One region of the Nocardiopsis moroccensis genome, then DNA from elsewhere that is predicted to be linked to it. Evidence: riboswitches for the same ligand, from Rfam matches in the RefSeq annotation. Region 1 holds a riboswitch; the other holds the start of a gene.
What was found. Region 1 has a riboswitch for S-adenosylmethionine ahead of thrC (threonine synthase). Riboswitches for the same ligand answer to the same signal wherever they lie in the genome.
Positions count from the first base shown of each region.

Region 2: linked by a shared signal. The riboswitch ahead of ACUKCB_RS02370 (aminotransferase class V-fold PLP-dependent enzyme) and the one ahead of thrC (threonine synthase) in region 1 are both predicted to bind S-adenosylmethionine.

Region 1 covers NZ_CP199747.1:4,112,188-4,128,061, reverse strand. Annotated here, with positions in the region: gene ACUKCB_RS18350 (phosphoenolpyruvate--protein phosphotransferase) at 1-956, shown strand, start outside; gene argJ (bifunctional glutamate N-acetyltransferase/amino-acid acetyltransferase ArgJ) at 1,104-2,264, opposite strand; gene ACUKCB_RS18340 (serine hydrolase domain-containing protein) at 2,438-3,469, shown strand; gene otsB (trehalose-phosphatase) at 3,438-4,259, opposite strand; gene ACUKCB_RS18330 (DUF3263 domain-containing protein) at 4,483-4,767, opposite strand; gene ACUKCB_RS18325 (S8 family serine peptidase) at 4,998-6,158, shown strand; gene ACUKCB_RS18320 (GrpB family protein) at 6,378-6,983, shown strand; gene ACUKCB_RS18315 (alpha,alpha-trehalose-phosphate synthase (UDP-forming)) at 7,065-8,510, opposite strand; SAM riboswitch class I at 8,842-8,981, shown strand; gene thrC (threonine synthase) at 8,995-10,254, shown strand; gene ACUKCB_RS18305 (ubiquitin-like small modifier protein 1) at 10,308-10,586, shown strand; gene groL (chaperonin GroEL) at 11,177-12,808, shown strand; gene zwf (glucose-6-phosphate dehydrogenase) at 12,918-14,339, opposite strand; gene ACUKCB_RS18290 (NUDIX domain-containing protein) at 14,468-14,914, opposite strand; gene ACUKCB_RS18285 (hypothetical protein) at 14,996-15,376, opposite strand; gene ACUKCB_RS18280 (ribbon-helix-helix domain-containing protein) at 15,836-15,874, shown strand, end outside.
Region 2 covers NZ_CP199747.1:559,428-575,301, reverse strand. Annotated here, with positions in the region: gene ACUKCB_RS02385 (DinB family protein) at 1-146, opposite strand, end outside; gene ACUKCB_RS02380 (SAM-dependent methyltransferase) at 137-853, opposite strand; gene ACUKCB_RS02375 (hypothetical protein) at 1,534-1,677, shown strand; gene ACUKCB_RS02370 (aminotransferase class V-fold PLP-dependent enzyme) at 1,674-3,056, opposite strand; SAM riboswitch class IV at 3,121-3,235, opposite strand; gene ACUKCB_RS02365 (DUF3870 domain-containing protein) at 3,451-3,846, shown strand; gene ACUKCB_RS02360 (CaiB/BaiF CoA transferase family protein) at 3,854-5,149, shown strand; gene ACUKCB_RS02355 (acyl-CoA dehydrogenase family protein) at 5,218-6,411, shown strand; gene ACUKCB_RS02350 (nitroreductase/quinone reductase family protein) at 6,489-6,956, shown strand; gene ACUKCB_RS02345 (GNAT family N-acetyltransferase) at 7,068-7,991, opposite strand; gene ACUKCB_RS02340 (hypothetical protein) at 8,143-8,358, shown strand; gene ACUKCB_RS02335 (SDR family oxidoreductase) at 8,419-9,168, opposite strand; gene ACUKCB_RS02330 (RrF2 family transcriptional regulator) at 9,237-9,713, shown strand; gene ACUKCB_RS02325 (RelA/SpoT family protein) at 9,796-11,979, opposite strand; gene ACUKCB_RS02320 (adenine phosphoribosyltransferase) at 12,619-13,179, opposite strand; gene yajC (preprotein translocase subunit YajC) at 13,305-13,670, opposite strand; gene ruvB (Holliday junction branch migration DNA helicase RuvB) at 13,997-15,118, opposite strand; gene ruvA (Holliday junction branch migration protein RuvA) at 15,151-15,768, opposite strand; gene ruvC (crossover junction endodeoxyribonuclease RuvC) at 15,857-15,874, opposite strand, start outside.

The DNA of each region.
Region 1 (15,874 bases):
TGCTCCGCGCGTCCTCGGGGCCGGGGCGGACCGCCGACGGAGTCCCCGTGGCGTTGCTGCTCAACGCCGGTGAGGGCGACCCCGGGGAGGCGGCCGCACACGACAGCGAGGGCATCGGCCTGCTGCGTACCGAGTTCCTCTTCCTCGACCGCGCCGAGCCGCCGACCGTCGCAGAGCAGACCGAGGTCTACACCCGGCTGTTCCGGGCCTTCGCGGGACGCGTGGTCACGGTGCGGACCCTGGACGCGGGCTCGGACAAGCCGCTCGCCTTCGCCGCCACCGGGCCGGAGGACAACCCGGCCCTGGGGGTGCGGGGGTTCCGGGCCGCGCGCGTCCACCCGGGCCTGCTCACCGACCAGCTCGCCGCGATCGCTGCCGCCGAGCGCGCCGTCGGCACCGCCGGGCCTGCGGCGCGGGTCCGGGTGATGGCGCCGATGGTGTCGACCCCCGCCGAGGCCGCCGAGTTCGCGGACCTGGCCCGCTCGGCCGGGATCGGGGAGGTCGGGGTGATGGTGGAGGTGCCCGCTGCGGCCCTGCTCGCGGACCGCCTGCTGCCCCGGGTGGACTTCGTGTCCGTGGGCACCAACGACCTCGCGCAGTACACGATGGCCGCGGATCGCACCCTGGGTGCCCTGCCCGACCTGCTCGACCCCTGGCAGCCCGCGCTGCTGAGCCTGGTAGGGAGCACGGGCGGGGCGGGGGAGCGGCTGGGGCGGCCGGTGGGTGTGTGCGGTGAGGCCGCCGCCGACCCGCTACTCGCACTGGTGCTGGTGGGGCTCGGTGTGACGAGCCTGTCCGCGGCACCGCCCGCACTGCCCGCTGTGCGCTACGCCCTGGCCCGGCACACCCGCGCCGAATGCCGCGAACTCGCCGAACTCGCACTCACCGCCGAGGGGCCCGAACAGGCCAGAGAAGCTGTCCGGGGTGCGGCCCACCCGGAGGTCGTCGGCCTCTGACCACCCGAGGGGCCGCGGGCCCCGCTACGGACGGGGCGCCCGGGGCGAGAACAGCACTGCATTCGCCCCGTCCGTCGGGATCGGCACCGCGGCACCGCGTGCCGGTCCCGGCGCGCGGTGCCGCGCGGGCACGCCGAGCGGCGCGGTTCAGGTCGTGTAGTCGGCGTTGATCCTGATGTAGCCCTCGGTCAGGTCACAGCCGTAGACGGTGAACGCACCCTCGGCGATGCCCAGGTCGACGCCGATCACCACCTCGTCGCCCTTCATATGCCGGGCGGCGCGCTCCAGGGTCTCCTCGGTGGCCTCTGCCGGGAAGGTCTCCACGTCCCCGAACACGATCCGTACGTTCTCCGGATGGATGTCGGTCTCCTCGGAGCACTTGCCCACGGCCATCGCGACCCGGCCCCAGTTGGGGTCGGCGCCGTGCACCGCCGTCTTGACCAGGGGCGAGTTCACCACGGCCTTACCGATCCGCTTGGCCTGCGCGTCGTCGCGAGCCCCGGTGACCCGGACCTCGACGAGCTTGCCCGCGCCCTCGCCGTCGGAGGCGATCATCCGGACGAGCTTCAACGCCACCTCGTACAGGGCGGCCTCGAACTCGGCGGCCTCCACCGGCCCGGCCAGTCCGTTGGCGAAAACCGCCGCGGAGTCGCTGGTGGAGGTGTCGGTGTCGATGCTCAGGGCGTTGAAGGTCCGGTCCACGACCCGGCGGAACACCGCGTCCAGAACCGGCTGCTCCAGCTCGGCGTCGGTGAAGAACCAGGTCAGCATGGTCGCCATGTCGGGCTCGATCATGCCGACACCCTTGGCGATCCCGGTGAGGGTCGCCCCGCCCACCGTGGCGGTCGCGATCTTGGGGTGGGTGTCGGTGGTCATCATGGCCGCGGCGGAGCGGTCCAGGTCGGCAGGGGGGAACTCCGTGGGCAGACCGTCCAGGTAGGAGCGGACCTTCTCCATGGGGTAGGGGCGGCCGATGACCCCGGTGGAGGCGATCAGGAGGTCGTCGGGGTCGACACCGGCGGCTCGGGCCACGCCCTCCTGGACCTCACGGGCGTCGGCCGTCCCGATCTGGCCGGTCGCCACGTTGGCGTTTCGGGCGATCACCGTGACCCCGCGGGCGTGTCCGTCCGCCGCGGCCGCCCGGCTGAGCCTGACGCTCGGGCCGGCGAACCGGGACCGGGTGAACACGGCGGAGACCACCGCCGGGGCCTGCGAGACCACCGCGAAGAAGTCGTCCTTGGGGTCCTTGATCCCGATGTTGCCGGCCACGCCGACGAAACCTGCGGGAACGGGGGTCTTGCTGCTCATCGTCCTCCTCGGAGCTTCGTGGGCGCAAGCCTACTTCGCCACGCCCAAAAGCCCCGGTTACGGCCGTGACCTGTGGGGGTTTCGTACTGTGCGGAGACGGTCCGGGTGTGACAAGGCGGAGCGAACGGGGTATCCGCCGAGTGTGGGGTAGACCGCTCGGGGGGAGGCGTGTTGTGCGTGATGGTGACTGGCTCACGGAGACTGGGGCGCGGATCCGCGGTGTCCTGAAGGTGATGGTGGACGCGGGCTGGCTTCCGGGCGGGACCGCCGTGGTCGGGACCGGGGGCATGTGGGAGTTCGTGGCGGTCGGGCGGACCGACAGCGAACACGACACGGCACCGGACGTGTCCTACGACGTCGCGAGCCTGACGAAGGTGATGGCGACCTGGCCCCTGGTGGGCCGGGCGGTCGCCGAGGGGGCCCTGGACCTGAACGCTCCGATGTCGGAGTACTTTCCGGGTGAGGACCTGCCGGGCGCCTGGGTGACGACATGGCAGATCCTCACCCACACGAGCCGACTCAACCAGGTCACCTGGTTGGAGCGCTACGTGGGCACCGACCAGGACCTGGCCGAGGCGATTCTGGCGGATCCGTTGGAGGAGCCCGGTTACCAGTACGTCGACCGCGGGTTCATCCTGCTCGGGCTGCTCCTGGAACGGTTGTACGGCAAGGGACTGGACCGGCTGGCCGCGAGCCTGTGGGACGACCTGGGCATGCGGTCCACCGCCTACGGCCCGTTGGCCAGGTCACCCAGCGTGGCGCCGACCGAGCGCCGCCTCGTCGGCGCGGCGCCCTCCTGGGGCGTGGTGCACGACGAGGCGGCCGCGCTGATGGGCGGCGTTGCGGGGCACGCCGGGGTGTTCAGCACCGCGATCGACCTGGGCGCCTACGCCCGGGAGATGCTCCGCCTGCACGAGGGCGGTGCCGGTGCCGTTCCCGGGTCGTTCGTTCGGGAGAGCTGGTCACCGCAGGTGGACGCGGGCGCTCGGCTCTCGAGAGGACTGGCCTGGTTGGTCACCCCGGAGGGGGTGGTCTACCACAACGGTTTCACCGGGACGAGCCTGTTCATGCACCCGGAGAGCGGACGGTACGTCGGCGTGCTCACCAACGCCGTGCACTACGGGCGCGACCGCACCGGGCTGGTGGACCTGCGCGCGGCCGCGCGTTCGGCGCTCACGCCGCAAGCCCACGAATCCTCTCCGTGAGGCGGCCGAGCAGTTCGGCCAGTCCGGCGGGTCCGGGGACGACCAGGTCGGCGGCGTCGGCCACCGCGGTGACCTCCTCGGAGGAGGAGCACACCGTCAGGCCGGACACGCCACGCGTACGCAGCGCGGCCACCGCCTCGAAGGCGGGCAGGTCGCCCAGGTCGTCACCGGCGTAGAGGACGTGGAGCGCGCCCCTCTCCTCCACCAGGGAGGTGAGGGCCGCACCCTTGTCCACACCCTGTGGGCGGAGCTCGAGCACCATCCGCCCGGGCTCCACCTTGAGCCCCGCGCGTTCGGCCAGCTCCGCCAGGGGACCGCCCAGCAGCTCCAGTGCCCTGTCGGGGTCGGCGGTGCGCCGGGTGTGCACGGCCAACGAGCGGCCCTTGTCCTCGATCCAGGTGCCCTCCGGCGCGCCGGAGGCGTCCACCAGGCCCGGGAGCTCGGCCCGGACCAGGGCCACCCCGGGCGGCGGGTCGGCGGCCACCACACGGCCGTCGGACCAGCGCTCGGCGCCGTAGTGTCCGAGCACGGTGATACCGGGTACCCGGTCCAGGCCGCCGAGGTCCACCGCGGTGGCGGCGCCGCGCCCGGTGATCACCGCGACGGTGCCCACCAGGTCGGCCAGCTCGGTCAGCGCGGCCACGATCCCGGGTTGGGGGGCGGAGTCGCGCGGGTCGGCGACGATGGGCGCCAGGGTGCCGTCGAAGTCGAAGGCGAACAGTGCCCGCGCGGGCTCGGTGAGCAGTGCTTCGAGCGCGGCCCGTCCGGTCGGGGTGGCGGGCTCGGGCAGTCCGTTCCCACCGGTCGGTTCGTTCTGTGCGTGCGGACCGCCCGGCCTGTTCCGCTCGGGCGTTCCGTGCTGTCGGGGCTGAGGCAAGGCAGGACCCTGTCGCTGTCGATGGGGAGGGCGCGCGTGTGCGGGCCCGGACGGGGCGGTGGCCGCCGACGGGGAACGCGCGGGTCGGTGCGTGCGGGCTCGGGGGTTTCCCGGGCGGCCGCACTCGGGACGCCGGTCAGAGGTGGATGCCCAACTGGCGCGCGTTGCGTTGGCGTCGGCGGTCGGCGCGCAGCCGACGCAGACGTTTGACGGTCATGGGGTCGAAGGCGAGCGCCTCGGGGCGCTCGACCAGTCCGTTGAGCAGTTGGTAGTACCGGGTCGCGGAGAACCCGAACTCGTCACGGATCGCCTGTTCCTTGGAGCCCTCGAACTTCCACCACTGGCGTTCGAAGGCGAGGATGCGCTGTTCGCGTTCGGCGAGGGCCGACTGACTGCCTTCGGGCGGACCGATATGCGGCATGGGACACCCCCTGGACGGGTAATTGGTTTGTCCGGATCGGCGCGACTCATGCTAGCGACTCGACATGCCGGATGAGGAACGGAAAACCCAGGACTGGCACCAGGGATACAGTTACGTTTCCTACCCTCCAAGCCACTTGTCCAAGCCTGAATCCTGTGCCCATGACAGAATTGCGAGGGTCCGGGGAGGGCCCGGCGGAATGCCGACCGCAACGTTCGAGGGAGCCTGACGTGCTCGGGGGCAACAGCCGTAACAGGACACACACGCGCCATCTGCTGGGCGCCGCGGCGGGGGCCTGCGCGGCGCTCACCGTACTGGGACTGACGGCGGTTCCAGCCGCCGCCGACGGGGTCCCCGACTTCCGGCCGGAGCAGTGGGCTTTGCAGTCCGTCGGGGCGCAGGAGGTCTGGGAGTCCACCCGGGGCCAGGGCCTCACCGTGGCCCTGCCCGGTGTCTCCGTGAACGAGGAACACCCCGATATCCGGGACAACCTGGAGGTGGACACCGAGTTCGGCGGTAACGGCACCGACACCGAACAGGGCACGGCCGCGGCCTCCCTGGTCGCGGGGCACGGACACGGCATGGACGCGGACGGCGGGGTCCTGGGCGTCGCCCCGGAGGCCGAACTGCTGGTGCTGCCCGGCGACGACCTGCCCGGTGCGATCCGCTACGCCGTGGACGCGGGCGCCCAGGTCGTCCTGTTGCCGGAGGAGATCGGTACCGACGAGGACCAGTCGGAGGCCACCGCGGAGGCGGCCCGCGGCGGGACCCTCGTCGTCGCCCCCGCCGGCGGTGAGCAGGACCCGAACGTCCTCGCCGTGGGCGGTGTGGACGAGAACGGGGAACTCGTCCCGGACTCGCCCGAAACCTCGTCCGTCGAACTCCTCGCTCCCGGGGCCGCACTGGAGGCGGCCGGTACGGACATGGGGCTGAACGAGGTGACCGGAACCCCCTACGCGGCCGCCGTGGCCGCCGGGGCGGCCGCGCTGCTGCGGGCCGAGTATCCGCAACTCGCCCCGGAACAGGTCCGTGAAGCGCTGGTCGGGGGCGCTCCGCAGGGTACGGAGGGGCTGCCGCTCCTGAACCTTCCCGGCGCTGCCGCCCTGGCCGCCGATGTGGCGCAGGAGAACCCGCTCCTCGACGAGGACCTGGTCGAGGAGGACTCCCCGGACGTGCCGGTGTGGATCTGGTTCGCCCTGGCCGGCGTCGTCCTCGCCATGGTCGTGATCCTTCTGGCGCTGTGGGTGCGCCGTTCCAGCAAGGACCCCTACGGCGTGGCAGCCGAGCGGCGGACCCAGGACGAGGAGCTGGCCGCCGAGCGGGCCGAGCGGGCCCGGGCCGAGGAGCGCCCCTCGCGGCGCAGGAAGGGCGGCCGGCGCCGCAGGGGGTAGGGGCGCGGGCGCCGCGGCGGACGGCCGCGGCCCCGTGCGGCCGACAGGGTTCCGAGCACCCGCCCGGGACGGTCCCAGGAGCCCTTCGGGTGCCCCTCCGGCTTTACCATCGCGTACGGTCATGCCTGGTCAACGGTCTGTCATGCAAAATCTGCGCGTGCATATGTAAGCGACACGGAGGGTCTTGACTCGCGCACCGCAGCGGACAAGGCTTTGTGAATGTCCTCCCTCGAAACGCCCTCTCTGCCCTCGCGAGGAGAAAAGGTGATCGGAGCAGACCCCCGGTCACACCATCTCGTGAACGGTCGTGTGCACATCTGCGACCCCGACCCGAAGTGGCCCTACCTGTTCAGGCAGGAGGAGGGGCGGCTCCGCGGCGTCCTGGGCGATCGGGTCCTGTCCCTGGACCACGTCGGGTCCACCTCTGTTCCCGGCCTGGCCGCCAAACCCTGCCTCGACCTGCTCCTGGCGGTCGCCGACTCCGCGGACGAGGCCGCCTACCTCCCCGACCTGGAGGCCGCCGGGTACTCCCTGGCCATCCGCGAACCCGACTGGTACGAGCACCGGGTCCTCAAGGGGCCGGGCGTCAACATCAACCTGCACGTGTTCACCGAGGGGTGCGCGGAGATCGACCGCATGCGGCTCTTCCGCGACCACCTCACCGAGGACACCGGGGCGCGGGAACGCTACACCGCCGTCAAGCGCGAGCTCGCCGAGCACACCTGGGACAGGATCCAGGACTACGCCGACGCCAAGACCGGCATCATCACCGAACTCCTCGACGAGGCCGAGGCCCGTCGGGCCGGGAGCGCCGGGACCGGCTGAGTCCCGGACACCGCCGCAGGGCGTGTCCGGTGAGGGACACGGCCCCGCGACCCTGCCCCGGACGGGCGGACCGCACACACCTCAGGAGCGCAGCCCCAGCGAGCGCAGCTGGTCCTGGAACCAGCGGCGCGGCGGCAGCGCCACGGCTGCCTCCGCCAACTGCTCCCGGCGCTTGCGGCGCTCCGCCTCGGGCATCGACAGGGCCCGGTGCAGCGCCTCGGCGGTCTCCACGGTGTCGTAGGGGTTGACCAGCAGCGCGCCCTCGCCCAGTTCGTCGGCGGCGCCCGCCTCACGGGACAGCACCAGCACGGAGTCCTGTTCGGACAGGACCGGCCCCTCCTTGGCGACCAGGTTCATACCGTCCCGGATCGGGTTCACCAGCAGCACGTCGGCCATCTGGAACGAGGCCAGCGAACGCGGGTAGTCGTCGTTGACCTCCAGGACCAGGGGCGTCCACTCGGGGGTGGAGAACTCCTCGTTGATCTCCTTGACGAGGCGGAGCACCGAGTCCGTGTACTCGCGGTACTCGGGCACGTCGCCGCGGCTCGGGTAGGCGAACGCCAGGTGGGTGACTCGACCCCGCCACTCGGGGTGCGCCCGCAGCAGCTCCCGGTACGCCTCCAGCCCGCGCACGATGTTCTTGGACAGCTCGGTGCGGTCCACCCGCACGATCAGCCGGGTCTCGCCCACCGCCTCGCGCAGCGTCCGGCGCCGGTCCGCCACGGCGGGCTCCGCGGCGCTCGCCCGGAGTCCCTCCTCGTCCGCGCCCAGGGCGTGCACGCCCACCTCGACGATCCGGCCCCCGTGCTCCACCGTGCGCTGTTCGAGGTCCACGTCGGCGCGCAGGATCTCGGCACAGCAGCGCAGGAACGCGTCGGCCCAGCGCGGGCTCAGGAAACCCAGCCGGTCCGCGCCCAGCATGCCCTCCAGCAGCTCCCGGGCCACCTGGGCGGGCAGCATGCGGAAGTACTCCGGCGGCGCCCACGGGGTGTGCGAGAAGTGCGCGATCCGCAGGTCGGGGCGGCGCGTCCGCAACAGGCGCGGTACCAGTGCCAGGTGGTAGTCCTGCACGGCCACGCGGGCGTTGTCGGCGGCACCGCTGACCAGGGCCTCGGCGAAGGCGTCGTTGTAGGCGGTGTAGTCCTCCCAGAGCTTGCGGAACTCCGAGCCGAAGGAGGGCTTGTTCGGGGTGTCGTACAGCATGTGCTGGACGAACCACAGGGTCGAGTTGGCCACCCCGGTGTAGGCGCCCGCGAGGGTGTCCTCCGGAATGTCCAGCATGTGAACACGCATGCCGTCGAGATCGTGCGCCTTGTCCAGACGGGCCTGCGGGGCCTCGGCCGCGGCCCGCCGGTCGGTGTCGGACAGGGCGGCACACACCCAGAGGCTGTCGATCTCGGTGGCCACGGAGATCATCCCCGAGACCAGGCCGCCACCGCCGCGCCGGTGCTCCAGGGAGCCGTCGTCGGCGGTGGAGAAGGAGACCGGCCCCCTGTTGGAGGCGATGAGGATCTGGGCCTTGTCCACGTGGTCGTCCTCTCGAGAAAATCACGGATGTGGTGGCGGGGAGTGGGACGCTTCCCCCGGGGCGTTACGCGGCGGGCTGTGCGCCCGCGGAACATGCCCCTAGGTCTCGCCTGTGGACAGGGGCCCCAAACACCCCCGAGGTCAATGGTGGAGACCGTCACAGGGCGGAAACACGGCGGGTACGGCGGCGGTCCCGCGACCGGCGCCGTCTCATCGCGTCTCACAATATGAGAAGGATGGTGTAATCCGGGTCACCCGTCGTGGAAAAACGGTCAACACGTCCGTTACAGTGACGGTGCGCTCCCCGAGTGGAAGTGCGACAACTTCATATTGCTCATCCAGAGGGGTGGAGGGACCGGCCCTGCGAAGCCCCGGCAACCATCTCGACATGTGGACGCGACCATCGCGGACCCCTCGAGGCAGGTGCCAACTCCGGCCTGGGGTCAAGGTGGCCACCAGGAAAGATGAGGGGAGACGCCTCGCCATGGCGATTACCGCCGCTGAACCCACCTCCGTTCGCGCCTTCGGACCCGGAACCGCCCTGTCCTGCCGGGAGTGCGGCGAGCGGTACGAACTCACACCGATCTTCGCCTGTCAGTTCTGTTTCGGCCCCCTGGAGATCGCCTACGACTTCGGGAACGTCACCCGCGAGGAGATCGAGAGCGGCCCCAAGAACATCTGGCGCTACCGCTCCCTCCTGCCGGTCCCCGACAACGTGGCCGAGCTGCCGAACATGAACCCCGGCTTCACCCCGCTGGTGCGCGCCGACCGCCTCGCCGCCGAACTCGGCCTGAGGTCCCTGCACGTCAAGGACGACTCGGCCAACCCCACGCACTCCTTCAAGGACCGCGTGGTCGCGATCGCCGTCGAGGCCGCCCGCACCTTCGGCTTCACCACCCTCTCCTGCTCCTCCACCGGCAACCTCGCCGGCGCCGTGGGCGCCGCCGCCGCACGGGCCGGCTTCGAGTCGTGCGTGTTCATCCCGGCCGGACTGGAGGAGGGCAAGGTCGTCATGGCCGCCGTGTACGGCGGCAAGGTCGTCGCCATCGACGGCAACTACGACGACGTCAACCGCTTCTGCTCCGAGCTCATCGGGGACGAGGCCGGGGAGAGCTGGGGCTTCACCAACGTCAACCTGCGCCCCTACTACGCCGAGGGCTCCAAGACGCTGGCCTACGAGATCGCCGAGCAGCTCGGCTGGCGCCTGCCCGAGCAGATCGTCATCCCGATCGCCTCCGGCTCCCAGCTCACCAAGATCGACAAGGGGTTCCAGGAGCTGATCAGGGTCGGCCTGGTCGAGGACCGCCCCTACAAGGTGTTCGGCGCGCAGGCCACCGGCTGCTCTCCGGTCGCCAAGGCCTGGGAGAACGGCCACGACGTGATCCAGCCGGTCAAGCCGGACACCATCGCCAAGTCCCTGGCGATCGGCAACCCCGCGGACGGCCCGTACGTGCTGGACATCGCCCAGCGCACCGGCGGCTCGGTCGAGCACGTGGGCGACGACGAGATCGTCGACGCCATCAAGCTCCTCGCCCGGACCGAGGGCGTCTTCGCCGAGACGGCGGGCGGTGTGACCACCGGCGTCCTGTGCAAGCTGGTGCGTGAGGGCAGGCTCGACCCCGAGGCCGAGACGGTCATCGTCAACACCGGTGACGGGCTCAAGACCCTCAACGCCGTCGACTCGGGCGTCACCGCCACGATCAAGCCGTCCCTGGACGCCTTCAAGGCCGAGGGCCTGGCCTGAACCGCAGCCCCGGCCGTATCCCGCCGCACCCACTTCCCAGGAGTACGAACACCATGAGCGCCAGCGTCCGCGTGCCGACCATCCTGCGCACCTACACCGACGACGCCTCCGAGGTCACCGCCGAGGGCGGCACCCTCGCCGAGATCCTCGACGACCTGGAGGCCAACCACCCGGGCATCCGCGCCCGCATCCTCGACGACAACGGCAAGGTCCGCCGCTTCGTCAACGTCTACGTCGGTGACGAGGACGTCCGCTTCGAGAAGGGCCTGCAGACCGAGGTCAAGGACGGCCAGCAGGTCTCGATCATCCCCGCGGTCGCCGGGGGCTGCTGATCACACGAACCGTGTGGAGGGGGCGGGTGCCGACGGCACCCGCCCCCTCCACGTGTCCGGGCCCCTACCCGCGGTGATCTTGCTACCAGGGGCGAAATCGGCGCCGAACTTGCTTCTGGTAGCAAGATCACCGCGGTTTGGCTGTTTCGGGAGCAGCGGGGTGGTGCCGGCGGCGGGTGCGCGCTCCCTGCGTCGCCTGAGCACCTGACCCCCGTGGCGCCTGCCCGGGGCCTTGACGGGGCCCGTGGGGCCGGTGGGACCTGTGGGCCCCACGGGGATCCCCTCGAGTGCGCGCCCAGGGTTCGTCATCTGTTCGCCGAACGCTCAAATCACCAGATAACAGGCTGTCTGTGCAGGTGGGAGGCATGCTCGGGGGTAGGGAAATCGTGACCACATCGTTTGCACTCTCCATGGCCGAGTGCTAAAAAAGGGAGTGGTTAGCACTCACCTCTACCGAGTGCTAACCGGATCGAGGCTGCGAGACCGTGGCCCTCCGGCAGCAGGGTTGCCGGCCAGGACGCGGTCGTCCGTCGCGGGCGCACGCCTCGTCCCATCGCGTATCAGCCCGGTCACGGGAGGACAAGAACTCAATGGCAGCCAAACTGATCGCGTTCGACGAGGAGGCCCGTCGCGGCCTCGAGCGTGGCATGAACCAGCTCGCGGACGCCGTGAAGGTCACGCTCGGCCCGAAGGGTCGCAACGTCGTTCTGGAGAAGAAGTGGGGCGCCCCCACGATCACCAACGACGGTGTCTCCATCGCCAAGGAGATCGAGCTCGAGGACCCCTGGGAGAAGATCGGGGCCGAGCTGGTCAAGGAGGTCGCCAAGAAGACGGACGACGTCGCCGGTGACGGTACGACCACCGCCACCGTCCTGGCCCAGGCCCTCGTCCGCGAGGGTCTGCGCAACGTCGCCGCCGGCGCCAACCCGATCGGCCTCAAGCGCGGCATCGAGTCCGCCGTGGCCCGCATCAACGAGGAGCTCGGCAACCTCTCGAAGGACGTCGAGACCAAGGAGCAGATCGCCTCCACCGCCTCCATCTCCGCCGGTGACACCCAGATCGGTGAGACCATCGCCGAGGCGATGGACAAGGTCGGCAAGGAAGGCGTCATCACCGTCGAGGAGGGGCAGACCTTCGGGCTCGAGCTGGAGCTCGCCGAGGGCATGCGCTTCGACAAGGGCTACATCTCGCCCTACTTCGCCACCGACCTCGAGCGCATGGAGACGGTCCTCGAGGACCCCTACATCCTCATCGTCAACTCCAAGATCTCCAACAACAACGAGTTCCTGCCCGTTGTCGAGAAGGTCCTGCAGTCCGGCCGCCCGCTGATGGTCATCGCCGAGGACGTCGCCGACGGCGCCCTGCAGACCCTCGTGGTCAACAAGATCCGCGGCACCTTCAAGTCCGTCGCCGTCAAGGCCCCGGGCTTCGGTGACCGCCGCAAGGCCCAGCTCGGCGACATCGCCGTGCTGACCGGCGGCCAGGTCATCACCGAGGAGGTCGGCCTCAAGCTCGAGAACACCGAGCTGGAGCTGCTGGGCCGCGCCCGCAAGGTCGTCGTCACCAAGGACGAGACCACCATCGTCGACGGTGCCGGTGACGCCACCGCCATCGCCGGTCGCGTGAACGAGATCCGCAACGAGATCGAGCGCACCGACTCCGACTACGACCGTGAGAAGCTCCAGGAGCGTCTCGCGCGTCTGGCCGGCGGCGTGGCCGTCATCAAGGCCGGTGCCGCCACCGAGGTGGAGCTCAAGGAGCGCAAGCACCGCATCGAGGACGCCGTCCGCAACGCCAAGGCCGCGGTCGAGGAGGGCATCCTGCCCGGCGGTGGCGTCGCGCTGCTGCAGGCCAGCGTCCCCGCGTTCGCGAAGCTGGAGCTCGAGGGCGACGAGGCCATCGGCGCCGACATCGTGCGTCGCGCCATCGCCGAGCCGCTGAAGCAGATCGCGGTCAACGCCGGCCTCGAGGGCGGCGTCGTGGCGGACCGGGTCAAGAACCTGGAGCCCGGTTTCGGCCTCAACGCCGCCACCGGCGAGTACACCGACCTGTTCAAGGACGGCGTCATCGACCCGACCAAGGTCACCCGTTCCGCTCTGCAGAACGCGTCCTCCATCGCTGGTCTGTTCCTGACCACCGAGGCCGTCATCGCCGAGAAGCCGGAGAAGGCGGCGGCCCCGGCCGGCGACCCGACCGGTGGCATGGGCGGCATGGACTTCTAGCAGGTCCGTGACACCCGGGCCCTCGGGCCCGTAGGCGCATGAGGTCCGGATACGCGACCTCGCCCGCGACGACCGGGCGGTCCCCGCAGGGGGCCGCCCGGTTTCGCCGTTACCGGGCCCGGCCGCCCGGACGGACCTCCTCGGCCAGCGGATGCCACCCCCCGGAGCCGGGGAGCGTCTGCGCCGACCCCGGTCCGTGGGAGCCGCGGGCGTAGGGTTGGGGCTCCGTCGCCAGGTCCACCACCGGATCGACGATCCGCCAGGACTCCTCCACCACGTCGAAGCGCACGAACTGCTCCGGGTCACCGGTCAAAGCCCCGTGCAGCACGTGGTCGTAGGCCTCGCGGCCCCGGCCGAGCTGGCGTCCGACGTCGGCGCCGAGCACCAGCCGTGCCGGGGAGCCGCTCTCCGCCCCCGGCTCGTTCAGCAGCATCTCCAAGGTCAGGCCCGCCCGCGGCTCCAGTTGGAACCGGACGAGGTTGGGCGGTCCCGGGTAGAGGTCGACGGCGGGCCGTTTGAGCTCGGCCACCGCCTCCCAGGAGGTGAGCGGCATGTGTTTGCCGGAGCGCACGTAGAACGGCACCCCCGCCCAGCGCGGGTTGTCCACCAGCATGCGCAGTGCGAAGAAGGTCTCGGTGGTGGAGCCGGGCCGCACCCCTGCCGTGTCGAGATAGCCGTGGTAGCGGCCGCGGACGGTGTCGGCCGGTTCGAGGGTGCGGACGGCGCGCAGCAGGCGCAGCTTCTCGTCCTTGAGCGCCGAGGGCCCGGTGGACACGGGGGCGTCCATGGTGAGCAGCGCGAAGACCTGGAGCAGGTGGTTCTGGAACACGTCCCGGACCGCCCCGGTGGCGTCGTAGAACGAGCCCCGGTCCGCCACCCCGAAGTCCTCGGCCATGGTGATCTGCACGTTGTCGACGAACCCCCGGTTCCACACGGGCTCCAGCAGGGTGTTGCCGAAACGGGTCAGCGGCAGCCCGCGCACGGGCTCCTCTCCCAGGAAGTGGTCGACCAGGTACAGGTGGTCAGAGGAGAAGCAGGACAGGAGTTCCCGGTGGAGTTCGCGCGCCGAGGCGAGGTCGTGGCCGAAGGGTTTCTCCACCACCAGGCGAGCGTCCCGGTTGAGCCCGGCCTCGGCCAGGGACCGGGCGACCGTCGTGAACAGGGCGGGGGGAACCGCGAGGTAGTGGGTGGTGTGGGAGTCCTCGTGCAGGGCCTCGCCCAGCTCGGCGTAGGTCCGGGAGTCGTTGAGGTCGCCCGTGACCATGGTCATCCGGTCGGTCAGCCCCTGGAGGACGGACTCGTCGGCGGAGTCGGGTCCGGAGGAGGACTCGGCGAGGTGTTCGGCCACCGCGTCGCGGGTCCGTCGGCGTAGGGCCGCGGTGTCCCAGTCGGACCTGGCCACCCCGACGATCCGGGCGCGCAGCTCGTTCCTCTCCTCCAGGCGGTAGAGGGAGGGCATCAGGTACTTCTTCGCGAGGTCACCGGTGATCCCGAAGACCACCAGGGTGTCGGTATCAGGTCCTGTGCTCATGCTCTCCCCCGTCGTCGGCCCGCGGTGCCCCCGTCCGGGCCCGCCCACGCTGGTCTGGGTACCCGAAGAGGGCGGGCGACGCGCCCAAGGGCGTGCCAAGATTCGGCGGAGCGGGCTCTGGGAACGGATCAGCGGCTGTCGAGCCAGTCCCGGACAGCCTCCCGCAACCGGGGGGTGAGGTCGCTGTCCGGGTACTCTCCGGCGGGCGCCCAGCGGAACGCGGTGTGTTCTCCGGACAGCACCACGGGGGAGCCGTCGTGGGGCAGGGCGAAGGTGAACTGGCGGGTGCGGATCCCGCTTCGGGAGTCGTAGTCGAACCAGGTGACGAAGGGGTCCAGGGCGGGCGGCCCCGGCGGGCGGCCGATCTCCTCGGCGAGTTCGCGCTCCAGTCCCTCGCGGAGGCCCTCACCGTGCTCCACCCCTCCGGAGGGCAGGTCCTCCGTCCCGGGGTAGGAGGTGTCGTCCGGTCGGCGGCGGAGCAGCAGGATCCGGCCGTCCCGGTGGACGATCGCGCCCACCGAGAACCGTCCGATCCCGTCCAGGCGCGCGTTCCCGACAAGCGTTGCGAGGTCCATGGCCCGACGTTAGCGGTACGGGAGCGTGAGGGCCCTCGGACGGTTCTCGGGGCCCGGCCCCGGGGGGCCGGACCCGGTGGTTCAGCGGGTGCGGGTGATGTGGACCGCCACCAGGGTGGCGAGTATCCACACGGCTCCGGCCAGGGCCAGTGTGACCACCGCGGGGGCTCCGGCGACGTGGGCCAGGCCGCCGAGTGCCAGCGGGGGGAGGACGGTTCCGGTCAGTGTGAGGAGCGAGGCCGACGCCCTCTCGGCCGTGGAGCCCGCCCTGGCCCTTCCGTGGAAGCGGCCCCAGGCCCCCTCCGTGCCGATGCCCGCCTCCATCCCGTAGGACACGGGGGTTCTGTCGAAGTCGACGTCGGCCCGCGTGCGCGGAGACTCGTCATCGAGACGGATCTCCTCGGTGTGGGTCTCAACCCGAGTCTCCCGCTCCTGCGGGAGCTGTCCCCGGGGTTCTCCCATAAACCAACCTCCAGCCGTCGAGGTACAGGGGGCGCCGTTCCGGGGTCGGTGGGGGCCTGTCCGTACGGCGCCGGTGACGCCTGAGCGCCGAGTGTCCACATCGTGCACATTACCATGGAGGCTCGTTAGATACATTGATCATGATGATGGAAGATGCATTGACAGCATCTCGTGTCAGGTTGATACACTCCTCCTAATCTGATCAATGACGTGGACAGGATTCCGGAGGGCGCATTGGCGGTGGACGAGTTCAGGCCGCGGGGGTTTCCCGGCCCGTGTGATGACGGGCGGGGTCCTCGTGGCGGGGCGCTGGCCGGTGGTCCGAGCCCTGCCGCCGTGCCCTGTCGGCCTGCGCTGCCCCGCCCTTCCCGCATGTCACCCGCGCGGTGCTTCCGGCTTTCTCCGCGGCTCCCCGCTGATCGAGTCCGCTGCCGTCAAGCCAGAGAACGAGGTTGTGTCATGTCACCCAGGAGCACAGGAAGCGAACTCACCGATGCC
Region 2 (15,874 bases), 2.6 Mb from region 1:
TCCGGCAGTCGGCGCACGGTCCAGCTGTCCGGGACCGGCTCCCAGTAGTACTCCGCGTCGGTGAGCCCCTCCAACCGGGGCCACAGCGAGAAGTCCCAGTAGAACCGCATCTGGGCCAGGATCTCGCCGTTCCAGTTCAGTGCCATCGGCGCACTCCCCTTCCTCGCTCGGGCGCACGGCCCAGTCCGCCCAGGGTTCCACATCCCGGGGCGGGTACGTCGTCATCCGGGTAGGGCCACCAGGTGAGATCGGCGACCATCGGTTCGACGGGGAGGAAGGGGTCGAAGGCCCGTTCGACCACGGTTCGGGGCGCCGTGGAGGTGAGGGCGAGGTAACCTCCACCGCGCATCACCGAGTGGAGGGCGGCGAGCCCGGTGGGCGGGGCCTCCTCGGTGAAGGGGCGGGTCATCAGTACGGCGACGGGCTCGTCGAAGTCGACGAGCCCGCTGGTGTGGAGGCGGCGGAGCAGGGCCCCGTCCCCGGTGCCGGAAGCCTCACCGGACAGGACGGCCGCGTCGTCCGCGGCGGCGAGTATCCCGGCGGTCCCGTGCGGTGCGACGTGCACTACCGCGGCTTCGGCGTCGGCCCGGTGCACGCGCTCGGCGGTCCCGGGCACGGAACACCCCCAGTCCACGAACTGGCGGATGCCGGCGTCGGCGCACAGGTAGTCGATGACCCGGCCGAGGAAGGCCTGGTGGAGGCGGGTCTGCTCGGCTCGGGCCGGGTCCGGCGGCGGGCAGGGGCTCCCGCCGAGGTTGACGACCCGGGGTTCGCGTCCCGGGACGTGTGGGGTTTTCTGTTCTCGGAACACGGCCGTGAGGGGACCTGCCTTGGGTCCTCGGACGTCCGTCACGATCACGCTCCCCCAGCCGGTTCGCTCGTGGGAGGCAGGACGCTCCGTCGGGGCGGACCGGTCGGATCCGGCGACGACGCGCCTTGCCGTCAGGGCCTGATAGTACAGCTTGTGAACGTGATCCCCAGCACATACCTGGGTGAAATGTGCCTTATTGCGTCTTATGTAGGGTCGTGCGTCGCAAGCTTTTGTAAGCCCGAGGTCCCGAACCTCCGCCCGAACACCGCGCGGCACCCCCGGGCTCTCCCCGAAACGGGCACACCAATACTGGGGAGGAGAGAACCGACCCGCGGCAGCAGCCACCGACTGTTCAGGAGTCGTACCGGTGCCCTCACCCCCTTCTGCGCCCGAACCCGCGTTCGGCCCGGCCTCAACCGTGGCACGCCTCAGCGGAGCCGGAGCGGCGCACGTCGCGGTGCTCCTCCTGGTCTTCCCCATCGCGGACAGCGCGCTGGACGGAACCGGAGGACTCCCCCACCCCCTCGCGGTCTTCTACGGTCTGGTGCTGGTGACCCACACGCTGCCGTTCGCGCTGCTGTTCCTCGTGGTGAGAACCCTGGGCAGGGGCAGGCGCCTGGTCACCCACCCGACGCTGCCCGTGATCGGGACCGTACCGAGCACGGTCCTCTACGCCCTGTTCGGTATCTCCCTGGTGCTATGGGAGCCGCGTCTGTCGACCGTTGGCCCTGTTCGGCTTCGGAGTCCAGGCGGCACTGTGCCACCTCGTCCTCCGCCCGAAGAGAGCGCTAACGGTCGCACTGTTCACCCTCGCCCTGCCCGCCCTGGTCCGGGGCCTGGCCCTCCTGGGGCACCGGCTCGGTTAGAGCACGTTGCGGGGGTCCGGGACCGGGGCGAGACGGCCGTCGCAGTCGGCGTACTCCCAGCGCGGTCCCCTCGCGACCAGGTCGGCGACGGCGCCCACCAGACGGTCGACGTGCTCCTCGGTGGTTCCCACGCCCAGGCTCGCGCGCACCGCCTGCGTGTGCCCCTCGGGCAGCAGGTGGCCGGTGAGCGGGTGGGCGCAGAACAGACCGTCCCGGACGCCGATCCCGTACTCCGCGGAAAGCGCCGCGGCGAGCAGGTCGGCGGGCAGACCGTCGACCACGAACGAGACGATCCCGACCCGCGCGTGCTCGGCCCCCCACAGGGTCAGCTCGTGCACACCGTCGACCTCCGTCAGTCCGGCCCGCAGGCGCTCCAGCAGCGCGGCTTCGCGGATGTGCTGCAGGGACAGGGTCCGGTTGGTGAAGGTGTCGCAGGCCGCCGCCAGGGCCACGGCCCCCAGCACGTTGGGGCTCCCCGCCTCGTGTCGGGCCGGGAGGTCGTTCCAGACGACGTCGTGCTCGGTGACCTTCCGCGTCGCTCCCCCGCCGGCCAGGTACGGGGTGGCCTCGCGCAGCCAGTCGGCCCGGCCCGCGAGCACACCCGAACCGAAGGGCGCGTAGAGCTTGTGCCCGGACAGGGCCACGTAGTCCGCACCGGTCCCGGTGAGGCTGAACGGCAGGTGCGGCACGTACTGGGCGGCGTCCACCAGCACCCGGGCGCCCTCGGCGTGCGCGGCCTCGACCAGTTCCTCCACCGGCCAGATCTCACCGGTGACGTTGGAGGCCGCGGTGACGCAGAGCAACCTGGGACCCTCGGGTGCCTCCGCCAGAGCGGCACGGGCGGCCCCGACGGCGGCCTCCGGGCTCTCCGGCAGCGGCAGCCGGACCACCTTCGCGGCGCGTGAGGCCGGGTGCTCCCAGGGAAGCAGGCTCGCGTGGTGCTCGGACTCGAAGACCACCACGGTGCACCCCTCGGGCACCGTCCGGGCCAGCAGGTTGACGGCGTCGGTGGTGCCCCGGACGAACACCACGGCGTCGGCGGAACCTCCCTGGTCCGCCTGGGTGCGCACGCCGAGGAAGCGGGCGACGCTGCGGCGGGCGCGCTCGTAGGCGTCGGTGCTGACCTGCGAGTGGTGTCCGGCGCCGCGGTGGACGCTGGCGTAGAACGGCAGGGCCTCGGAGAGGGCCTCCGCCACGCTGGTCAGGCAGGGGGCGCTGGCCGCGTAGTCGAAGTTGGCGTACTCCGCGTACTCACCGGTGACCAGGGGGACCCCGCCCTCGGCGGTGACGATCGAGCACTCGCGGGCCGCGGCCCGGTCGGCGGCGTGGGCCGTGCGGGCGGCGGAGCGGGTGGAGTCGAACGGGACGACAGTGGTCATAGGGCACCTCTTCTGCGAGTCGTGGGACCCACAGGGGTACGCCGGATGACGGCTTCACCTCAGGGGTCCGCGCTTGTCTGACACGGTCGTGTCGGGACCTGGTCCTCACCCGGGGCACCCCACCGCGGAAGGAGGGTTGCCGACCAGCTAGCCGGGGCTTGTCGCTGGTACTCGTGACCTGTGCCGAAATGTAACACAGGGTCCGCCCGGGACGCATCCGCGTGTCCCTGTGTCCTGGACCACGACCCCGCTTGACACCCGCCGCCACGGCTGGGCCATACTGATCCCGAACTGCCCTCATGTCGCGGGTGTCCGGTTCCCCCGGCCGCCCTTCAGGCGCGAGACTCCAGTGCGTTGGAGTTTTCGCATGCCCGCAGACGAGAGGTGCCTTCCGTTGTACGGCGACGACCGTATTCAGCAGATCTTCCGCAACCCCAGGGTTGTCCTCATCTCCGGCTACGCCCGCCTCCCCGACTCGGTGGCGAGCCATTCCCAGTACCAGCGGCTCGGTGTCGTACTCGCGGTGGACTCCGCGGACGGCCGTATCGTCGCCGCGGACACCACACTGCTCACCGACCTGGCGAAGGACTTCTTCCGCGCCCTGGTCGAGGGCGCCTCGGTGACCGAGGACATCGCGGAGATCGTCCAGCGGGTCCAGACGCGGTACGCGGGCCACTCCGGCGCCGCCCTCACCACCGCGCTGCGCCGCTGCCTGGAGACCTACTACCAGCTGCGGGACGGCGACCAGCTGCCCGGCGGCCCCGCCAACGACCCCGACGGCAAGGAGTAACCTCCACGTGAGCGCGACAAACCCGGAAACCGGTCCCGCCCCCGAACCGGACCCGCCACTGCCCCTCGCCGGGGTACGGGTGGCCGACCTGTCCCGGGTCCTGGCGGGCCCGTACGCGACCATGCTCCTCGCCGACATGGGCGCCGAGGTGGTGAAGGTGGAGCAGCCCGGCCGGGGCGACGACACCCGGTCCTGGGGGCCGCCCTACGCCGAACCGGCCGAGGAGCACCGGGAGCACCACTCCCCCGGCGAGGCCGCCTACTTCCTGTCCGTGAACCGGAACAAGCGCAGCCTGGCAGTGGACCTCAAGGACCCCGAGGGGCTGGCCGCCGTCCAGGAGCTGTGCGCCACCTCGGACGTGGTCATCCAGAACTTCCGCCCTGGGGTGATCGACCGGCTCGGCCTGGGCTACGAGGAGATCAGCAAACGCAACGCGGCCGTGGTGTACTGCTCGGTGAGCGGCTTCGGCCCCGAACACGAGCCCGCCACCCGCCCCGGCTTCGACATCGTCGTGCAGGCGGAGAGCGGCCTGATGGCGACCACCGGCCCCGCCGACGGCCCGGCCAGCAAGGTGGGGGTGGCGCTCACCGACGTCCTCACCGGGCTGAACGCAGCCGTGGGCATCCTCGGCGCGCTCATGCGGGCCCGGGCCACGGGGCGGGGCGAGAACATCAGTGTCTCGCTGATCAACTCCACCCTGTCCAGCCTGGTCAACCTCACCCAGCAGGCGCTGGTCACCGGCACCGAACCCGCCCGTGTGGGCAACGCGCACACCACCATCGTGCCGTACCAGACGTTTCCCGCCCAGGACGCGGAGATCGTGGTCGCCGCGGGGAACGACGCCCTGTACCAGCGTCTGTGCGCCGCCATCGACCGCCCCGACCTGGCCGGGGACCCCCGTTACGCCACCAACCCGGGCCGGGTGGCGCACCGGGACGAACTGGTCGGGGAGCTCTCGGCGACACTGCGCACCCGACCCGCCGAGCACTGGATGGAGGTCCTGGTCGGCGCCGGGGTCCCGGTCGGCCGGGTGCGGGGCGTGCTGGACGCGCTGCGCACCGCCGACGCCGGCGGGGACGACGTCCTGCGCACGGTCGAGCACCCCACCGCCGGGCTCCTGGAACAGGTACGGGCGGGTTTCCGGATGGAGCACACACCCACCCCGATGACCGCTCCTCCCCTGCTGGGCCAGCACTCCGCGCAGGTGCTCGCCGAGCTGGGCCTGACCGCGGAGCGGATCGAGGGCCTGCTCAGGAGCGGGACCGTCCAGCAGACCGACGTCCGGAGCTCCGAGACCCGCTAGGTCCGGCGAACCATCACCCCACAGACCTCACACACACGTCACCGAAGCACCACGAAGGGACACCCACCATGAGCGACTCCCAGCGCAAGGCCGCCGCCCCCGACCCCCTCGACTTCCTGGCGGTGGACGCCGAACTGTCCGACACCGAACGCGACGTCCGGGACGCCGTCCGCGGCTTCTCCTCCCGTGAGCTCCTGCCGAACGTCGCCGACTGGTTCGAGGCCGGGACCATCCCCGACCCGCGCGGCCTCGCCAAGGCCTTCGGCGACCTGGGCGTTCTCGGCATGCACCTGGAGGGGTACGGCTGCGGCGGCTCCAGCGCGGTCGCCTACGGTCTGGCCTGCCGGGAGCTGGAGGCGGTGGACTCGGGGCTGCGCAGCTTCGTGTCCGTGCAGGGTTCCCTGGCGATGGCGGCGATCCACAAGTTCGGTTCCGAGGAGCACCGGAACGAGTGGCTGCCGAGGATGGCCGCGGGCGAGGCGATCGGCTGCTTCGGCCTGACCGAGCCCGACTCCGGCTCGGACCCGGGCTCGATGCGCACCAGCGCCCGCAGGGAGGGGGCGGACTGGGTCCTCAACGGCACCAAGATGTGGATCACCAACGGCTCGGTGGCCGACGTCGCCGTGGTGTGGGCCGCCACCGAGGACGGCATCCGCGGTTTCGTGGTGCCGACCGACACCCCGGGGTTCTCCGCGAACGTCATCCACAAGAAGCTGTCGCTGCGCGCCTCGATCACCTCGGAGCTGGTGCTGGAGGACGTGCGCCTGCCCGCCGACGCCGTGATGCCCGGCTCCGGGGGCCTGGGCTCCCCGCTCTCCTGCCTGAACGAGGCCCGCTACGGGATCGTGTGGGGCGCGGCGGGCGCGGCGCGCGCCTGCTACGAGGCCGCGCTGGACTACGCGCGGACCCGTGAGCAGTTCGGGCAGCCCATCGGCGGTTTCCAGCTCACCCAGCGCAAGCTCGCCGACATGGTGGTGGACGTCAACCACGCCAACATGGCGGCGCTGCGGATCGGTCGGCTGAAGGACGAGGGGAACTGCCACCACAACCACGTGAGTTTCGGCAAGTTCGCCAACGTGGCGGCGGCGCAGCGGGTGGCGCGGACGGCGCGCGGGATCCACGGCGCCAACGGGATCACGCTGGAGTACCCGGTGATGCGGCACATGGTGAACCTGGAGACGGTGGCCACCTACGAGGGCACCGAGGAGATCCACGCGCTGAGCATCGGCCAGGCGGTGACGGGTATCTCCGCGTTCCGGTAGGAGAAGGCACGCCACGGGTGCCATCGAAGGCCCACAACCATCACAATGGGAGCATCCGAGTGAGGGAGTTGCCGAAGATGGTGAACGAACCGACGAAGCGGTTCGAGATGACGAAGCTGCGGCGGACCGCCAACGCGTTCGTCAGCGGCTTCGTCAAGTACGGGGCCTGCCCGCCGGAGCTGCACCTGCTCACGACGCGTGGGCGCAAGTCCGGTTTCCTGCGCACCATCCCGCTCAGTGTCCTGGACAGTGAGAGCGGCCGGTACCTGGTCTCCCCCTACGGGGAGGCCGACTGGGTGCGCAACCTGCGCAAGGACGGTTTCGCGACCCTGCGCCAGGGCGGCTGGATCGAGCTGGTGAGCGTGCGCGAGCTGGGCTCCGCCGAGGCGGCACCGCTGCTCAGGGAGTACCTGAACCACCCCAGGGCCGCGGTGGTCGGGCCGTACTTCGACGCCCCGCCGGAGGCACCGGACGAGGCGTTCGAGGCCGAGGCCGACCGGCACCCGGTGTTCCAGATCGTGCGGTCCACGACGATCCGCCTCTGAACCGGACACACGACGGGCCCCGGCGCACCGTGGGTTCTAGCGGTGGTCGCAACACCCTGGCTCTGGGGAGGTTGCGGCCACCGTGTCGTTTTCGAAGGAAGAACGGGACCGTCAGCGGGCCGGCCGGGTGTACACGGTTCCGCGTTCGACGGTTTCGTAGCCGACCGTGGCGTAGGTCCTGGCCGGGGTCGGGTAGGCCTCGTTGGGCGAGGTGTTGATGAACACCCGGTCCCCACCGCGCCGGGCGGTCAGGGTGCAGGCCTGCAGTGCCATGGCGCCGGCCAGGCCCTTGCGCCGGTGTTCGGGGACCACACCGAGGGGTTCGATCTCGGAGCAGCGGTTCCTCGGATCCCACCACACGACGCAGCAGGCCGCCAGTGAACCGTCCGGGGCCTCGACCACGAGATCGAGTTCACGGTCGTACAGCAGACCGGCGCGGGTGCTGTCGTAGCGCTCCCGGCTGAAACGGCTGGTCAGGTCCGGGTCGACCTGGCCCACACGCTCCGGCCAGGGCAGGTCGGCGGGTTTCCAGGCCCTCCGGTGGCACTCCACCCGGGCCTCCTGCTCACCCTCACGCACCGGACGGAGCAGGTAGCCCTCCGGCAGGACGACGTCCTCCTCGGTGGCGGTCCGGCACATCCACTCACCGAAGACGTTCTCCTCCGCCACGGCGAAACCGGTCCTCTCCGCGAGCGAGCGGAGTTCGTCGTCGCCGTCGAGGACCAGCAGGTCCACGGCGGCGCCACCGACCCGGGCCATCGCCCGGTCCAGGAGCGCGGCCCCGGCCCCGGGGTCGGCGGAGGCGCCCTGGATGGTGATCTGGCTCCGGGGGAAGAGGGCGTTGGGCTCCTCGGCCGCGGCCCAGGCCACGGGTTCACCGTCGCGGCGGGCCAGGACCGTGTTGTCGGATGAGAGCTGCCCGGTGGCCAGCTGCCAGCCGAGCCCGCCGGGGTGGGGACTCAGCGGCCAGAGCCGTTGGGCGAGCAGTTCCAGGGGACGGGCGTCCTCGGCCCGGAGGGGGCGGAGTTCGAGCACGGGGCCTGCCTTCTCGTGGGGGACACGGGCGGGCTCACGCTAACCGCCGGTGTCCGGGGGCACCACTGCTTTTCCGACAGGCGGGGTCCCGACAGGACACGGTGGTAGCTTCTTTGCGCAACTCCCCCCACACGGAAAGCGTGCGCCCCCCATGACCGAGAAGAACCGCAGAGTCAACAGCTACGTGGCCGTCACCGGGGTGTTCTGTGCTCTGGTCGCGATCATTTCAGCCGTCGACCCGGTCCCGGCACTGCGGACTCCGATGCTGATCGCCTGCGTGGTCGTCTTCGCAGCCATGGCCTTCCTGCTGGGCAAGGAGGCCAAGGCGCAGAAGAACCCTGAGAAGGGGGCCGACCGACAGAGCTGAGAACCGGCCCGGGGACGGTGACCGGAGCCTCCCGGGCCAGGCCACCGCCCCCCGGGAGGCTCACCCCGCCTGGGCGGCGAGCCAGTCCTCGAACGAGGTCGGGGCCACCTCGGCGTCCGCCGCGGGCAGGAGCACGTTGCCGGCCATGGAGGCGTCGAAGATCCCGTTCTCCCAGGTCGGCACGAGCTCGACCCGGTGGCCGCGGACCGCGTGGGTACGGCGGGCCATGTCGACCAGGTCCTGGGGGCCGGGCCCGGTCACGTCCCGGTGCCGCCCCCGGGGCTCGCCGGCGGCGACGCGCACCAGGATGTCCGCGACGTCCTCGGGCGCGATGGGCCGCACCAGCAGCGGAGCGATCCTGGCGACACCGTCGGTCTCTGTCCAGGAGGCGACCATGGCCCCGAAGTCGTGGAACTGGGTGGCCGGGACGATCGTGTGGGGAACCGGTCCCGCCTCGACCGCGGCCTCCTGCGCACGCTTGCCCGCGTAGTGGGCGTTCCCCCGCACCCGGTTCACGGCGGCGATGGACAGCACGACGTGATGACCCACCCCGGCCCGCTGTTCCGCTGCCAGCAGGTGCTCGGTGGCGGCCGTGAAGAAACGGACGTTCTCGGTTTCCTCCCCCGACGTGCAGTTCAGGACGTCGATCACCGCGTCGACCCCGGTCAGGGCCTCGTCCAGCCCTTCCCCGGAGAGCACGTCCACGCCGTGGCCGCGACTGATCGCGACGGCCTCGTGGCCGCCTCCGCGCAGAGCCGCCAGTGTCAGGGCTCCGATCCGGCCCGTGGCTCCGACCACCGCAACACGCATACGTCGACCTCCCGATCAATTACGGATATCAGGGATCCACAATAGCGTTAATCAGATAGACTGGACAGGTGAAACTTCCCGAGAGCTCCGAGTGGGCGCTGCACTGCGCCGCCTCCCTGGCCCAGCTCGCCCAGGAGGACACCGTCAGTACGCGCCGCCTCGCCGAGCACTTCGGGGTCCCCGCCCCCTACCTGGCCAAGCAACTCGCACACCTGGTCCGGGGCGGCGTGTTGGCCGGGACCACGGGGCCGCGGGGCGGCTTCCGACTCGCCCGGCCGGCCTCCCGGATCACGGTGCTCGACGTCATCGAGGCGGTCGACGGCGCCGCCGACCCGTACCGGTGCCGCGAGATCCGACAGCAGGGGCGCGGGGCCCTGACCGAGGAGGACTGCCGGGAACCGTGCGTCCTGGCCGTGACGATGCGCCAGGCCCACCAGGCATGGCGGTCCAGCCTGGCCGCGGTCACCCTGGCGGACGTCGTCGGCACCCTCGCACCGGGTGTCCCCGACCGCACCCGACGGCTGCTCACCGGGACCGAGGACTGACGCCTCCGCCGTCAGCGGCCGGACACGGCTGCTGCACGAGCGCGCCAGCGGCCCGGCCGGGGCCCGGGTCCGGCCGGCCTCCTCAGTTGCGGACGCGGAACACGTCGTAGACGCCGTCCACGCCGCGGACCGACCGCAGGACGCTGCCCAGGTGGGTGGGGTCGGCCATCTCGAAGGTGAACCGGCTCTGCGCCACCCGGTCCCGGCTGGTCTGCACCGTCGCGGAGAGGATGTTGACGTGCTGGTCGGAGAGCACCCGGGTGATGTCCGAGAGCAGCCGGGAGCGGTCCAGGGCCTCCACGTGCAGGGCGACGAGGAACATCGAGTCCTCGGTGGGCCGCCATTCGACGTCGACCATGCGCTCGCGGTCCAGGCTGGCGGCGTTCACACAGTCCTGGCGGTGCACCGACACCCCGTTGCCCCGGGTCACGAAACCGACGATGTCGTCACCGGGCACGGGCGTACAGCACTTGGACAGGCGGGCCCAGACGTCGGCGTCGCCGCCGGCCACGACGACCCCCGGGTTCCCGGAGCGCTGCCTGGTGGTGGCGACCTTGGAGGGCAGCGCGGACTCGGCGATGTCCTCGGTGTGGCTCTCCAGGCCCCCCATGGAGTCCACGAGCTTGCTGACCACGCTCTGCGCGCTGACCTGGCGCTCGCCCACGGCCGCGTAGAGGGAGTCGACGTCGGGATAGCGCAGGTCCCTGGAGAGGGCGATGATGGTCTCGCCGCTGAACAGGCGCTTGACCGGCAGTTCCTGCTTGCGCATGAACTTGGCGATCTCGTCCTTGCCCCGCTCGATCGCGGCCTCGCGGCGCTCCTTGGTGAACCAGTGCCGGATCTTGTTACGGGCCCGTGCGCTCTTGACGAAGTTGAGCCAGTCGCGGCTGGGGCCGGCGTCGGGGTCCTTCGAGGTGAGGATCTCGACGGTCTCGCCGTTGTGGAGCTCGTTCTCCAACGGCACGAGGCGGCCGTTGATGCGGGCTCCGACGGTGCGGTGGCCGACCTCGGTGTGCACGGCGTAGGCGAAGTCGACGGCGGTGGCGCCCTGCGGCAGGGAGATGACGTCACCACCGGGGGTGAAGACGAACACCTCCTGCACGGACAGGTCGAAGCGCAGCGACTCCAGGAACTCGCCCGGGTCCTTGGTCTCCTGCTGCCAGTCGATGAGCTGGCGCAGCCACTGCATGTCGGCGGTGCCCTTGGACTTGGCCTCGCCGGCGGAGGTGTTGCGGTCCTCCTTGTACTTCCAGTGCGCGGCGATGCCGTACTCGGCGCGGCGGTGCATCGCACGGGTGCGGATCTGCAGCTCGACCGGGTTGCCGGAGGGGCCGATGACCGTCGTGTGCAACGACTGGTACATGTTGAACTTCGGCATCGCGATGTAGTCCTTGAACCGGCCGGGCACCGGGTTCCACCGCGCGTGGATGGTTCCCAGGGCCGCGTAGCAGTCCCGGACGCTGTCCACCAGGACCCGCACCGCGATGAGGTCGTAGATGTCGTCGAAGCCCACGTTGCGGGCGATCATCTTCTGGTAGATCGAGTAGTAGTGCTTGGGCCGCCCGCGCACGGTCGCCTTGAGCTTGGACTCGCGCAGGTCGCCGGAGACCGCCTCGATGACCTCCTGGAGGTACACGTCGCGGCGGGGGGCGCGCTCGGAGACCAGACGGGCGATCTCGTCGAAGCGCTTGGGATAGAGGGTGGCGAAGGCCAGGTCCTCGAGCTCCCACTTGATGGTGTTCATGCCCAGACGGTGGGCGAGGGGGGCGAAGATCTCCAGGGTCTCGCGGGCCTTCTTCTCCCGTTTGGCCTTGGCCGGGAGGTAGCGCAGGGTCCGCATGTTGTGCAGGCGGTCGCACAGTTTGATGACCAGGACGCGGATGTCGCGGGCCATCGCCACGACCATCTTGCGGACCGTCTCGGCCTGGGTGGCCTCGCCGTACTTGACCTTGTCCAGCTTGGTGACGCCGTCGACCAGTTCGGCGATCTCGTCGCCGAAGTCCGCGCGGAGCTCGTCGAGCGAGTACTCGGTGTCCTCGACGGTGTCGTGCAGGAGCGCGGCGGCCAGGGTGGCCTCCTGCATCCCCAGTTCGGCGAGGATGGTGGCGACGGCGAGCGGGTGGGTGATGTAGGGGTCGCCGCTCTTGCGCTTCTGGTGACGGTGGTGGTGGGCCGCGACCTCGTAGGCGCGTTCGATCAGCCGTACGTCCACCTTCGGGTGGGTGGCGCGCACGGTCTTGATCAGTGGTTCGAGCACCGGGTTCATCGTCACTCCCCGCTGGGCCCCGAGTCGGGCGAGCCTTCTGCGTACTCGCACGGTGGAGGGTGTGGTGGAGGCCGCCTGGCCTCCCGGGGCCCCCGGCCCCGAGACGTCGGAGGGCGCCGCTTCGTTCGCGGCGCCCTCCGGGCGGTCCTGCTGTGGTCTTTTTCCGGCCGGTACACCGCGGCCGTCCGCGCGCCCTCCAGGCGTGCCGGTACCCGGAACACCGGCGGCTCCCGGACCGTCGGCACGGGAGGCGGCGGCCGTCGGAACCCCGGGGGCCCCGCTGCCCGGCCCCTGCTCGGACACCGCCCCGGTCGAGACCACTTCGCTTGGCATGCCTACCTCCCGCGGATCCGCCCGGTGGAGCCGACGTGACCGTCCGGCTCGCCTCCGGTGCACGTGCGTGTCATCAGGGCCAGTCATCGACGCGGCCGCCGCGGTCACCTCTCCCACCAGTCTAGTGGGACCGCCCCCACCTGCGCGGGGAGCGATCCGGCCCCCTCGTGTCCCCTGGTACCGACTCGGAGGTACGCGCAGTGACACAGGTCACCAGGTACGTCACACCGAGTGCTGGAGTACGTCAACAAGGACGGCCTGTCGCGGTATTCCCCGCGGGGTGCGACAGGCGCGGCGAGGTCGGCCTCAGACCGAAAGGAGGGTGTGCAGCTCCACGTCGGGCATCTTCCCGCGCCCCTGAAGCGCGGAGAGCTCCATCAGGACGGAGAATCCCACGACCGTACCACCCGCCTTGCGGACCAGTTCCACCGCGGCCCTGCCGGTGCCGCCGGTCGCGAGGACGTCGTCGACGACGAGCACACGGCTGCCCGGGGTGATCGCGTCGGCGTGGATCTCGACGGTCGCGGTGCCGTACTCCAGATCATAGGCCTGGTCGATGATGTCCGAGGGCAGTTTCCCGGCTTTGCGTGCCGGGACGAAACCCGCGCCCAGCGCCATGGCGACGGGTGCGCCGAAGATGAACCCCCGCGCCTCCAGCCCGACGACGTGGTCGATCCCGGCCCCCCGGAAGGGCGCGGCGAGCCCGCGCACCGCGGCCGCGAGGGCCTTCGGCTCGTTGAGCAGGGGCGTGATGTCCTTGAACAGGATTCCCGGCTGCGGGAAGTCCGGGATGTCGCGGATGCTCGCCTCGATGAGGGCGAGCTCGGCGGTGTCCGGGGCGTCCGGGACCGCGGTGTCGTCGGGCATGGCTGGCGGGGCCTTCTTCTGGTGGGTCGATCGGCTGTGCTGTTCGGCCGTGGCCAAGAACAGCGGTACCGGCCCCGGGTGGGGGCCGGTACCGAAGTCTGTGATGCGCCGGGGGTCGGCCGCGGTCAGCCCTTGGGCTTGTCGTCGTCGCCGAAGTCGGGACGGTCCTCGACCGGGGTGTCGTCGGCGGCGGGGGTGATGACCTCCCCGACACCGGCCTTGAGCATCCGGATACGGGTGCCGGGGGAGATCTCCAGCAGTACGTCCTGCTCGTGGATCTCGACCACCGTGGCGAAGATACCCGCCTTGGTCATGACCTCGACCCCGGGCTGCAGGGAGCTCTGCATCTGCGTCTCCTGCTGGCGGCGCTTCTGGTTCGGGCGCCAGAACAGGAGCCAGAAGACCAGGAGGATCAGCACGAACGGGAGCATCATGCCGATGAGGCTGCCCTCTCCCTGGGCAGCGTCGGCGAGAATGTAAGTGCCCTGCACGGGGGCGTCCTTCCTGACGTTTCCTGTGGCCGACGTCTGTCGGCTCGGACACCGCGACGACCACCTTCTCGGGCAGCTCCGGCCACGGCGGCCGGAAGCGTACCCGGTGGGTACAACGCGCGGGGGCACGAACTCGTTCCGCCGGCGTCGGACGACACCATACGAGGCTGTTGCCCCGCTTTGGCTGCGTTCGTCACAGTTTACGTGGCGCTGATCACCAGTAACCCACCAGCAGAGATCAGGGGGCTAACGGTTCGGCCCCGGTTCACGCGCACGCGCTTCATTGTGCCCGGGTCGGAGCCCTCTGTGAAGGCTCCGCGCCCCGGTCAGGGGCTGTCCTCGCCCTGCTCCTCGCCGACCCGTCGCGCCTCGCCCCGGTCGCCACCGTTCCCGGTGGAGGTGCCCGTGTTCCCGCCGACGGCACCCATGGCGGCCCCGAAGGCGGCGTCGGGCGGCGGAGTGAGGCCCATGTGGGTCCAGGCCATCGGCGTGGCGACCCGGCCGCGCGGTGTGCGGGCGAGGAAGCCGGAGCGGACCAGGAAGGGTTCGGCGACGACCTCCACGGTCTCGGCCTCCTCCCCCACGGACACCGCCAGCGTGGACAGACCGACCGGTCCGCCGCGGAAACGGTTCAGGAGCACGTCCAGGATGGCCCGGTCCAGACGGTCCAGGCCCAGGGGGTCCACCTCGTACAGCTCCAAGGCGGCCCGGGCGTTGGCCAGCGTGAGACGACCGTCCCCGCGGACCTCGGCGTAGTCGCGCACGCGGCGCAGGAGCCGGTTCGCGATACGGGGTGTGCCCCGGGACCGGCCCGCGATCTCGCCGGCGGCCGCCGCCTCCAGCGGAGCCCCGAGGAGCCCGGCGGAACGGTGCAGGATCTGCTCCAGCTCGGCGGGCTCGTAGAAGTCCATGTGCGCGGTGAAGCCGAAGCGGTCGCGCAGCGGCGCCGGGAGCATGCCCGCCCTGGTGGTCGCGCCGACCAGGGTGAACGGGGCGATGTCGAGCGGGATCGCGGTGGCTCCGGGCCCCTTGCCGACGATGACGTCGACCCGGAAGTCCTCCATCGCGACGTAGAGCATCTCCTCGGCCGGGCGGGCCATCCGGTGGATCTCGTCGAGGAAGAGGACCTCTCCCTCCTGGAGGGTGGAGAGCACGGCGGCCAGGTCGCCGGAGCGCTCGATCGCGGGCCCGGAGGTGATCCGCAGGGGCGCGCCGAGTTCGGCGGCGATGATCATGGCCAGGGTGGTCTTGCCCAGACCGGGGCCGCCGGACATGAGGATGTGGTCCGGGGCGCGGTTGCGCCGCTGAGCGCTGTGCAGGACCAGGGAGAGCTGCTCGCGCACCCGGTGCTGACCGACGAATTCGCTCAGCGCCTTGGGGCGCAGCGCCCCCTCGATCTGGTGTTCCTCAACGTCGGCCTCGGGTGAGACGGCGTCGCGCTCGTACATGGGGGGCACCCCTTTCCGGTGTCCTGGGCGGTCTAGGCGCGGCTGAGCCTGCGCAGGGCACTGCGCAGCAGGACGGTGACGTCGCTGGTGTCCTCGGCCTCGGCTGCGACGGAGGACGCGGCGGCCTCCGCGTCCTTGGCGGACCAGCCGAGGTTGACCAGGCCGGAGACGACCTGCCCGCGCCAGGCCCCGTTGGGCTGGGCGCTGTCCGGAGCGTCGACGGGGGGCAGGTTCCCCTCGCTCAGGGCCGGGGCGTCGAGCTTGCCGCGCAGTTCCAGGACGATGCGCTGGGCGCCCTTCTTACCGATGCCGGGCACCCTGGTCAGGGCCGCGGTGTCCTCGGTGGCCACGGCCTGGCGCAGACTGTCGGGGCTGTGCACCGCGAGCATCGCCAGGGCGATGCGCGGGCCGATACCAGAGGCGGTCTGGACCTGCTCGAAGAGGTTCTTCTCGTCATCGTCGGCGAACCCGAAGAGGGTGAGGGACTCCTCGCGGACGACGAGGCTGGTGGCCACGGTGCCCTCCTCCCCCACGTGTAGGCGGGACAGGGCGGAGGGGGTGCACTGGACGGTCATGCCGACCCCGCCGACGTCGATCACGGCGCTGCCGGCGCCGCGTGCGGCCACCCGGCCGGTGAGGAACGCGATCATGTCGTGTGGGCACCGGGAGGGGTGCCCGTCTCCTTCCTGGGGGCGGTACTGCTGCCTGTTTCTTCCCGTGCCGTCCGGACCGGCGGGATCAGCGGCCGCGCGCTCG